One region of the Micromonospora sp. NBC_00330 genome, then DNA from elsewhere that is predicted to be linked to it. Evidence: riboswitches for the same ligand, from Rfam matches in the RefSeq annotation. Region 1 holds a riboswitch; the other holds the start of a gene.
The links. Region 1 has a riboswitch for cobalamin ahead of cobN (cobaltochelatase subunit CobN). Riboswitches for the same ligand answer to the same signal wherever they lie in the genome.
Positions count from the first base shown of each region.

Region 2: another riboswitch for cobalamin. It lies ahead of OG598_RS13955 (ribonucleoside-diphosphate reductase subunit alpha); the one in region 1 lies ahead of cobN (cobaltochelatase subunit CobN).

Region 1 is NZ_CP108012.1:2,177,155-2,181,992, forward strand. It holds gene OG598_RS09540 (maleylpyruvate isomerase N-terminal domain-containing protein) at 1-267, shown strand, start outside; gene OG598_RS09545 (hypothetical protein) at 264-983, opposite strand; gene OG598_RS09550 (RNA polymerase sigma factor) at 976-1,557, opposite strand; gene OG598_RS09555 (hypothetical protein) at 1,686-2,021, shown strand; cobalamin riboswitch at 2,237-2,413, shown strand; gene cobN (cobaltochelatase subunit CobN) at 2,672-4,838, shown strand, end outside.
Region 2 is NZ_CP108012.1:3,104,278-3,109,115, forward strand. It holds gene OG598_RS13955 (ribonucleoside-diphosphate reductase subunit alpha) at 1-1,647, opposite strand, end outside; cobalamin riboswitch at 1,840-2,056, opposite strand; gene OG598_RS13960 (enolase C-terminal domain-like protein) at 2,487-3,884, shown strand; gene OG598_RS13965 (FadR/GntR family transcriptional regulator) at 3,892-4,614, shown strand; gene OG598_RS13970 (aldo/keto reductase) at 4,625-4,838, opposite strand, start outside.

The sequences.
Region 1 (4,838 bases):
GCGACGACAGTCCCCTGGCCATTCACGCCGGCGACCATCGACCTGCACACGACCGAGGGCCGCTCCTGGCGCCTGACCCTCAACGCCGACGGCGTCCGCTGCGACGACCTCCCCGCCGGCGCGGAACCGGGCGACATGGCGATGCGAGGCGCAGCGAGCGAACTGGTCCTCTACTTCTACGACCGCGTCCCGCTCGACGGCCTGGAGACCACCGGCGACACCGAGCCGATGGAGCAGCTCGCAGACTGGGACCCCAACGCGTACTAGCCCAACGAGCGCGCGATCTCGATCGCCTCGGCCTTGGTGAGGGTGCCCTCGAGCCGGTAGCTCACGTCGTCGTCCTGCCAGATCAGGGTCGAGGCGGCCAGTCGGGCGGTCTCCCTGCGGATCCCGCCCGCCCGGTCCACGTAGGACAACACGTGTGGGCCGTCGACCCAGACGGCGAAGTCGCCGTTGACCTGAACCCAGTTCGCGCCCGGCGGGGTGACCTCCTTGTGGAAGGCCAGGTCGAGGCGACCGTCGAACGCGTCGACGCGCAGCGCGCCCCCGTCGTAGAGCAGCGTCGCCACCCGGTACCGGCCCGTGGCGTCCGGGTCGGCCACCAGCACCTGCTCGGGTGTGCCCAGCATCGCCGGCAGGCGGATCGGGAACCGCACCGCCCGTTGCGCCTCGTCCAGGGCGACGGCCCGCTGCCCGGGCAACGGCGACGCGGTGCCGGCGGGCCGCGTCGGGGCGGGCGAGGTGGCGATGCTGACCCCGGCGAAGCGCAGCAACCCCGTGACGACGTCGGCGATCGCGGCCCGCGTCGGCGGCAACAGCGCCACCAGCAGGGCCACGAGCGCCACCGCGGCGAGCGACCGCCACCGGCGCCTCCGGGGCGCGGGCGTGCCGAGTCGTACGCGCACGCGGGCGGTCACGTCGGGTGGATCGGGGGTGTCCAGCCAGGCGGAGAGGTCGCGCAGTTCGCGTTCGAGGTCACCCATGCCGGACCTCCTCACGGTCGAGCAGGCCGCGAAGCTTCGCCAGCGCCCGGGACGTACGCGACTTCACAGTGCCCCGGGGCCAGCCCAGAGCCGCCACCGTCTCCTCCTCGGTGAGATCGAGGAAGAACCGGCAGACGATCACCTCGCGGTCCCGTACCGGCAGTTGTCGCAGGGCCTGCACCAGCGACGCCCGGCGCTCCCCGGCGAGGACCGCGCCGACCGCGTCATCCTCGGCGACCTCGGACGTCGGGTCCGCTGCCGCCGCCCGCAGGACGAGCCCGTCGCGCCGACCACGGGAGCGGTGCAGGTTGCGGGTCTCGTTCGCGACGATCGCGAGCAGCCACGACCGGAAGGACGCGTCACCCCGGTAACGTGACAGCTTCCGGTACGCCTTCACGAACGCCTCCTGGATGACGTCCTCGGAGTCCGAGCCCGCGCCGAGCAGCACCGCGGTCCGGTACGCGGACGCGGTGTGCCGGGCGACCAGGAGGTTGTACGCCTCCAGGTCACCTGCCCGAGCGCGGGTGACGAGCGCCTCGTCGTCCAGGGGAGCCTCCGTTCGGATCACACTCATGACACCGCCCACCCGCCGTGGGTTCCACAGGGATTTCCCGGCGCAGGTCAGCTCTCTCCCATCCGGCGTGCAGCGTATTGCCAGGAACCGGTGCTGCACTGGAGGGACGTCGAGGAGAGGGGCGGGGCATGAGCTGGTTCAACCGCCGGTCACGGGGTGCCGAGGCGACCCCGACGAAGCTGGACCGGGAGGCGACCCGCGACGACCTCGCGGCGCTGGAGGCGTTCGTGGCCACTCGGCGCGGGGTGGAGTTCTACCTGGAACCGGAGACGACCGCGACGGACACCACTGTGGTGGCGATCGCCCACGACGGCGAGTGGATTCGCCGCCGTACCGGAACGCCCCGCGCGGCCGGTTCCATCGCCCGCAAGCACGCGGTGCCACTGTACGAGGCGGCGCGCACCGGCTACCCGGAGCGGATGCGGACCTGGAGCCGGGCCCACCCGGAACGCCACGCCCGCTGATCGGCTGAATCGTCTACGACATCAGCTCCAAAGGGGCCGCCTGAACGCTCCGCCCCCCGGCCACGGGCCCAGTCCGCGAGGCCGATCAACCAGTTCGCCCAGCCCGCCGTTGCGGCGAGAGGCATCACCCGCGCGCCGATATTTCCGCAGGTCAATGTGGTGAGCGTGGTCGGGTGGTGGTGGGGTCCGCGTTGACCGGTGGCGCGGCGGTGTGGCAGCATTCGCGGCCTGACGGCAGTGAAGGAAGTCGGTGCGAATCCGACGCGGTCCCGCCACTGTCACCGGGGAGCGATCCCCCCTCGTGAGTCACGGCCGTGTGTCTGCGGTTGGAAGGCCGGGGGAGAGCGTTGATCCGGAAGCCAGGATACTTCGGCCGTCGGGACGTACCCCAGGGCGTGGACACCCGAGGAGGACCCGATGACGCACGGCGTCTCATTCATCGACGATTATCGTCGTATCGCGCTGCAGGCAGTGCGTTCCAAGGACACCGGCCACCGGCACCGCTGAGCTGATCGCCCGGCGCTGACCGGCCCCGACGCATGCGTCGGGGCGCTGGTCGCGCGGGCCGTCGTACCGGCCGACGCCGTACCCACCCGCATCGCCCCGGTCGCCCCCGTGAGGGCCCAGGGCGTCACTTTCCGGAGCCTGCCGTGCGCATCCTGCTGCTGTCCACCGCCGACACCGACCTGCTGGCCGCCCGCGCCAGCGGCGCCGACTACCGGCTGGCCAACCCCGCCCGAGTCACCGCCGAGGAGGTGCCCGCCCTGCTCGACGGGGTCGCCCTCGTCGTCGTACGCCTGCTCGGCGGTCGGCAGGCGTGGCCGGACGGCCTCGCCGCGGTACTCGCCACCGGCGTGCCGACGGTAGTGCTCGGCGGTGAGGCGCTGCCCGACGCGGAGCTGATGGCCATCTCCACAGTGCCGTCCGGGGTGGTCACCCAGTCGCTGGCGTACCTGGTGGAGGGCGGCCCGGACAACCTGGGGCAGTTGGCCCGGTTCCTCTCCGACACGGTGCTGCTCACCGGCGAGGGGTTCGCCGCACCCGCGCCCACCCCGGCGTACGGCGTGCACGGCGAACACCCCGCCGACCCGGATCGGCCCACGGTGGGGATCGTCTTCTACCGGGCGCATGCCCTCGCCGGCAACACCGACTTCGTCGACGTGCTCGCGGACGCGGTCCACGACGCCGGCGGCAACCCGCTGCCGATCTTCTGCGGCTCGTTGCGCGGGCTGACCGCTGGCGCCGGCCCGCTCGGGCTCTTCGCCCGCTGTGACGCGCTGCTGGTCACGGTGCTGGCGGCCGGCGGCGCGGTCGCCGCCGACGCCTCCGGTGGCGGCGACGAGGACGCCTGGGACGTCGGAGCCCTGGCCGCCCTGGACGTGCCGGTCATCCAGGCGCTCTGCCTCACCAGTACCCGCGCGCAGTGGGCCGACAGCGACGCCGGCCTGTCCCCGCTGGACGCCGCCATGCAGGTGGCCATCCCCGAGTTCGACGGCCGGATCGTCTCCGTGCCGTTCTCGTTCAAGCAGATCGACGCCGACGGGCTCTCGGTCTACGCCGCCGACCCCGAGCGGGCCGCCCGGGTCGCCGGGATCGCGATGCGCCACGCCCGGCTGCGGTACGTGCCGCACGCCGACAAGCGGGTCGCCGTGGTGCTCAGCTCGTACCCCACCAAGCACTCCCGGGTCGGTAACGCCGTCGGGCTGGACACCCCGGCCTCGGCGGTCCGGCTGTTCGCCGCGCTGGCCGAGGCCGGCTACGACCTGGGTGACGCGCCACCGCCCGACGACGGCGACGCGCTGATCCACGCGCTGATCGCCGCCGGTGGTCACGACGTGGAGTGGCTCACCCCGGAGCAGTTGGCCGCCGCCGAGGCCCGTGTTCCGGGGTCGACGTACCAGCGCTGGTTCGACCAGGTCCCGGCCGAGCTGCGCGAACGGATGAGGGAGCACTGGGGTGAGCCGCCGGGCGAGCTGTACACCGAGGGCGCCGACATCGTGCTCGCCGGGCTGCGCTTCGGCAACGTGGTGCTGCTGATCCAGCCGCCCCGCGGCTTCGGGGAGAACCCGATCGCCATCTACCACGACCCGGACCTGCCGCCCAGCCACCACTACCTGGCCGCGTACCGCTGGTTGACAGCGCCGGTCGCGGACGGCGGCTTCGGCGCGGACGCCGTGGTGCACCTGGGTAAGCACGGCACCCTGGAGTGGCTGCCCGGCAAGGGCCTCGGCCTGGCCGCGGACTGCGCGCCCGACGCGGTCCTCGGCGACCTGCCGCTGGTCTACCCGTTCATCGTCAACGACCCCGGCGAGGGCACCCAGGCCAAGCGGCGGGCGCACGCCGTGGTCGTCGACCACCTGGTCCCGCCGATGGCCCGCGCCGAGACCTACGGCGACCTGGCCAAACTGGAACAACTGCTCGACGAGTACGCGACAGTGCAGGCCCTCGACCCGGCCAAGGTGCCCACCGTGCGGGCCCAGATCTGGGACCTGGTGCGCGCCGCCGAGCTGCACCACGACCTGCACGCCGAGGCGATGCCCGACGCGGACGACTTCGACGACTTCGTGCTGCACCTCGACGGGTACCTGTGCGAGGTCAAGGACGTGCAGATCCGCGACGGGCTGCACATCCTCGCCGACGCGCCCACCGGCGAACCCCGGGTCAACCTGGTCCTGGCGGTGCTACGCGCCCCGCAGATCTGGGGCGGCGCCCGGGCCCTGCCCGGCCTGCGACAGGCCCTCGCCGTCGCGTACTCCCTCGACGAGCAGGAGCTGCTCGCGTCGCCGGGACAGCGACTGGCGCTGCCCGCCGCGCTGA
Region 2 (4,838 bases), 930 kb from region 1:
CGCCGGGTGCGCGCCGAAGTCGCGCGCCAGGTCGACGGACGTCTCCAGTGCGGTCAGGTACAGCTCCTCGCTGATCCGGGTGGACAGCTCCCGGGCGGCCGGCGAGTCGAACGGCAGCCGCAGCGCGAAGAAGACGTCCTGTAGGCCCATCAGCCCGAGTCCGACCGGCCGCCAGCGGGGGTTGCTCGCCGCCGCCTGCGCGGTCGGGTAGTAGTTGATGTCGATGACCCGGTCGAGGAACGTCACAGCGGTCCGCACCGTGGCGCGCAGCCGCTCCCAGTCGATGCCGCCGTCGGCGAGGTGGGCGGCGAGGTTCACCGAGCCGAGGTTGCACACGGCGGTCTCGGTGTCGCTGGACACCTCGACGATCTCGGTGCAGAGGTTGGACAGGTGCACCACGTTGCCCGGCTCGGCGGTCTGGTTGCACAGTCGGTTGGCGGCGTCCTTGAAGGTCATCCAGCCGTTGCCGGTCTGGGCGAGGGTCCGCATCATCTTTGCGTACAGCTCCCGTGCCGGGACCTGCCGCACGTAGCGGCCCTGCGCCTCGGCCTCCCGGTACGCGGCGTCGAACCGCTCCCCCCACAGGTCGGGCAGCTCGGGCACCTCGTGCGGGTCGAACAGCGACCACAGCTCGTCGGCCTCGACCCGGCGCATGAACTCGTCCGGGATCCAGTTGGCCAGGTTGAGGTTGTGGGTGCGCCGGGCGTCCTCGCCGGTGTTGTCCCGCAGTTGCAGGAACTCCTCGATGTCCGGGTGCCACGGCTCCAGATAGACGCAGGCAGCGCCCTTGCGCCGGCCGCCCTGGTTTACCGCGGCGACGCTCGCGTCCAGCGTGCGCAGCCACGGCACGATCCCGTTGGACTGCCCGTTCGTGCCCCGGATCAGCGCTCCGCGGGAGCGGACCCGGGAGTACGCGATGCCGATGCCACCGGCGAACTTGGACAGGTTGGCGACCTGGGCGTACCGCTGGTAGATCGAGTCCAGCTCGTCGAGCGGGGAGTCGACCAGGTAGCAGGAGGACATCTGGGTGTGCCGGGTCCCGGAGTTGAACAAGGTCGGTGAGCTGGGCAGGTAGGCCAGGCTGGACATCAGCCGGTAGAAGTGGACCGCCTCGTCCGCGGTCCGGGACAGGCCGCAGGCCACCCGCAGCAACCAGTACTGCGGGGTCTCCAGCACCAGTCGGCTGGTGGGGTGGCGCAGCAGGTAGCGGTCGTACACGGTGCGCAGGCCGAAGTACTCGAAGCGGCGGTCGCCGTCCCTGTCGATGGCGTGGTCGAGCGTCGCGGCGTGTGCGGCGACGAACGCGGCGGTGTCGTCGCCGATCAGGCCCTCGGCGTGGCCGACCCGGATCGCCGCGCTGAACGAGGTGATGCCCTGTCGACGCACCTCCTTGTCGACGTAGCCGGCCAGCAGCCGCGCGGCGAGGCGCGAGTACTGCGGCTCCTCACCGATCATCTCGGCGGCGGTCTGGATGGACAGCCGGTCCAGTTCCGCAGTGGTCGCGCCGTCGTAGAGGCCGCTGATGGTGCGGGTGGCCACCCGCATCGGGTCGACGTCGGTCAGGTCGTCGGCCCACCGCTCGACGGCCCGGACGATCTTGTTCACGTCCACGGGTTCGGTGCCGCCGTCGCGCTTGCGGACCTGCATCGGCGTCCGTCGCGCTGTCGCGTCGCCGCTGGCCGGGACTACCTCGGTGACTGTCACCACTCGCTCCTCGGAGTTCGAGACCTGGTGGCCCGGACGCGAGGAGACAGACACCGACGGACGCCACGCCAGCCCGGCGTGGGTCAGGTGGCGTCAGCCGTCCCACGCGGCCTCGGACCGCCGCCCACCCGGGTGCGGGTACGCGGCGCGCTGGCAGGTCTTCGGACTCGCGGGCACGACCGGGCTCGCCGGTCTCCTACTGGCCGTCGCTTCCCAGGCCGATTGGTGGCCCAGTGCTGATGACGGCTGTCGTTCCCACTCACCGCTGCGGGACAGTCCCGGATTTCCACCGGGTTCCCTGTTGCCTCGACCACCCTGGATGAGCGGCCGAACCAGCTGCGTTCGACACCATATATAGGGACGCAGCCGTTGTCACACCCCACATGTCGGTCTCGGGCGTGTCGGCGGCGACTCGGTGACCACCGTCACCGCCCCGGCCGACCACGCCACGCCGACCGACGCCGGACACCGGAGACGGGCTCTCCGCGCGGGTGTCGACAGTCGACAAAGATTTGACGTATCGAGGCCACGGTGCCGCAAGCCACACCCATACGCGGCCGTCAATGCCTCAGGGCGGGGTGGAACATCCAATCTCCACGACCCGCCACAGCCGCCACCTCCGCCCGCCAACCGGCACGATGGGCGGCAAGGCGGATCGACCCGGTGAGCCAAACATCATATGTCTGTGGGCCTGCAGTGATCGACATCGTTGACGTGCTGGAGCGGCCCTCCGTATACTCCCAGTGATCATCTGATCTTTAGCCTAGCCGGGCGAGGAGCGCATGCCGCAGATCACTGCCGTCACCGTCGAAGACGTCCGCTTCCCCACCTCCCTGACCGCTGACGGCTCAGACGCCATGAACAAGGACGGCGACTACTCGGCGGCCTACGTCGTCCTGCACACCGACGGCGTCGACGGCGCGGGCGAGCCACTCGCGGGGCACGGCCTGACCTTCACGATCGGTCGAGGCAACGACATCGTCGCGGCGGCGGCAGTCCACCAGGCGCAGCTTCTCGTGGGCCTGGACGTGGCGACGATGGCAGCGGACATGGGCGCCGTCTACCGCCTCCTCACCTCCGACTCGCAACTGCGCTGGCTCGGTCCGGAGAAGGGCGTCGTCCACCTGTCCCTGGCCGCCGTGCTGAACGCGTCGTGGGACCTGGTCGCCCGGCTCGCCGACAAGCCGCTGTGGCGGCTGCTCGTCGACATGTCCCCCGAGCAACTCGTCGACATCGCGGACCTGCGCTACCTGTCCGACGCGCTGACCCGGGACGAGGCACTGGCCATCCTGCGGGGCAAGGAGGGCACGAAGGCCGCCCGCCTCGCCGAGCTCGACCGGACCGGCTACCCCGCCTACACCACCTCGGCGGGCTGGCTCGGCTACGGCGACGACAAGCTGCGCCGGCTGTGTCAGGAGGCGGTGGACACCGGCTACGGCTACGTCAAACTCAAGGTGGGCGCCAACCTCGACGACGACATCCGCCGATGCGCTATCGCGCGGGAAATCCTCGGGCCGGATCGCAACCTGATGATCGACGCCAACCAGGTGTGGGACGTCGGTCAGGCCATCGAATGGGTCACCGCCCTCGCCCAGTTCACACCACTGTGGATCGAGGAGCCGACCAGCCCCGACGACATCCTGGGCCACGCGGCCGTCCGCCGCGCCGTCGCTCCGATCGGCGTCGCCACCGGCGAACACTGCCACAACCGGGTGATGTTCAAGCAGCTGTTCCAGGCCGAGGCCATCGACTTCTGCCAACTGGACACCGGCCGGTTGGCCAGCATCAACGAGATCGTCGCCGTGCTGCTGCTCGCCGCGAAGTTCGACGTCCCGGTGTGCCCGCACGCCGGCGGTGTCGGGCTGTGCGAGATGGTCCAACACGTGTCGGTGCTCGACTACGTCGCGATCTCGGGGGACCTCACCAACCGGGTCACCGAGTTCGTCGACCACCTGCACGAGCACTTCACCGATCCCTGCATCATCCGGGACACCGGCTCCGGCAGCGGATACGTCCTGCCCAGCCAGCCCGGCTACTCCACCCGGATGCGTCAGGAGTCGGTGGCGCTCTACCGGTTTCCCGACGGCCACTACTGGGCGGCGACAGACCCGACTACCGTGTCATCTCCGGAGGCGGCGTACGTGATCGCGGGTGGGAAGGCCACCCCCGCCGGCCGTTAGGGGGATCATGTCTCGCACTGACGAAGTGGTCAACGGCATCAAGCGGATGATCCTCGAAGGGCAGTTCAGGCCCGGGGACCGGTTGCCCATCGAGAAGGACCTGGCCGAGCAGCTCGGTGTCTCGCGGGGGTCCCTGCGCGAGGGGATGTCGGCCCTGTCGATCCTGGGCATCGTCAACATCCGCCAGGGCGACGGCACCTACGTCACCAACCTCGACGCGCCACAACTGCTGGCCCCGATGGGTTTCGTGGTGGACTTCCAGGGCCAGGGCGACCCCCGGCACATCCACACCGTTCGCCGGCTGCTGGAGTGCGAGGCCGCCTGCCTGGCGGCGACCAGGATCACCGACGAGGCCCTGGCCCAGGCGGGTGACCTGCTCGACGAGGCGGCCCGGTTGATCGGCCAGTCACCGCCGGACCACGAGCGGATCATGGAGATCGACATCGCCTTTCACCGGATCATCGCGGTACACGCCGAGAATCCGGTGCTCGTCGGCCTGATCGAAGCCTTCGCCGGGCGCACCATCCGTGGCCGGCTCTGGCGGAGTCTGCACGAGGAGGGCGCGGACCTGCGCACCCATCACGAACACGTGGCGATCCTGAAGGCCCTCGTGGCGCGCGACCCGGAACGGGCGCGCACCCGGATGGCCAACCACCTGATCGGTGTGGAGGAGTCGTTGCAGGGGTTACCCGACGACGCTGACGCGAGCATCGTGACGGCCCGGTCGTGACCGCCGACCCTCACGGCTGCACGTCGAGCAGCCCCTCGTCGTACAACGCCGTCCAGAGCTGATCAGGGACGTCGACGGCAGATCGACCCAGCGTCTCGGTCACCTGGGCCTCGTCCCGCATGCCGACCACCGTCGAGACGACTGCCGGGTGACGACGGACGAACGCCAACGCCGCCTGGGGCAGCGTGACGCCGTACATCTGACAGACCCGCGCTATCCGGCGG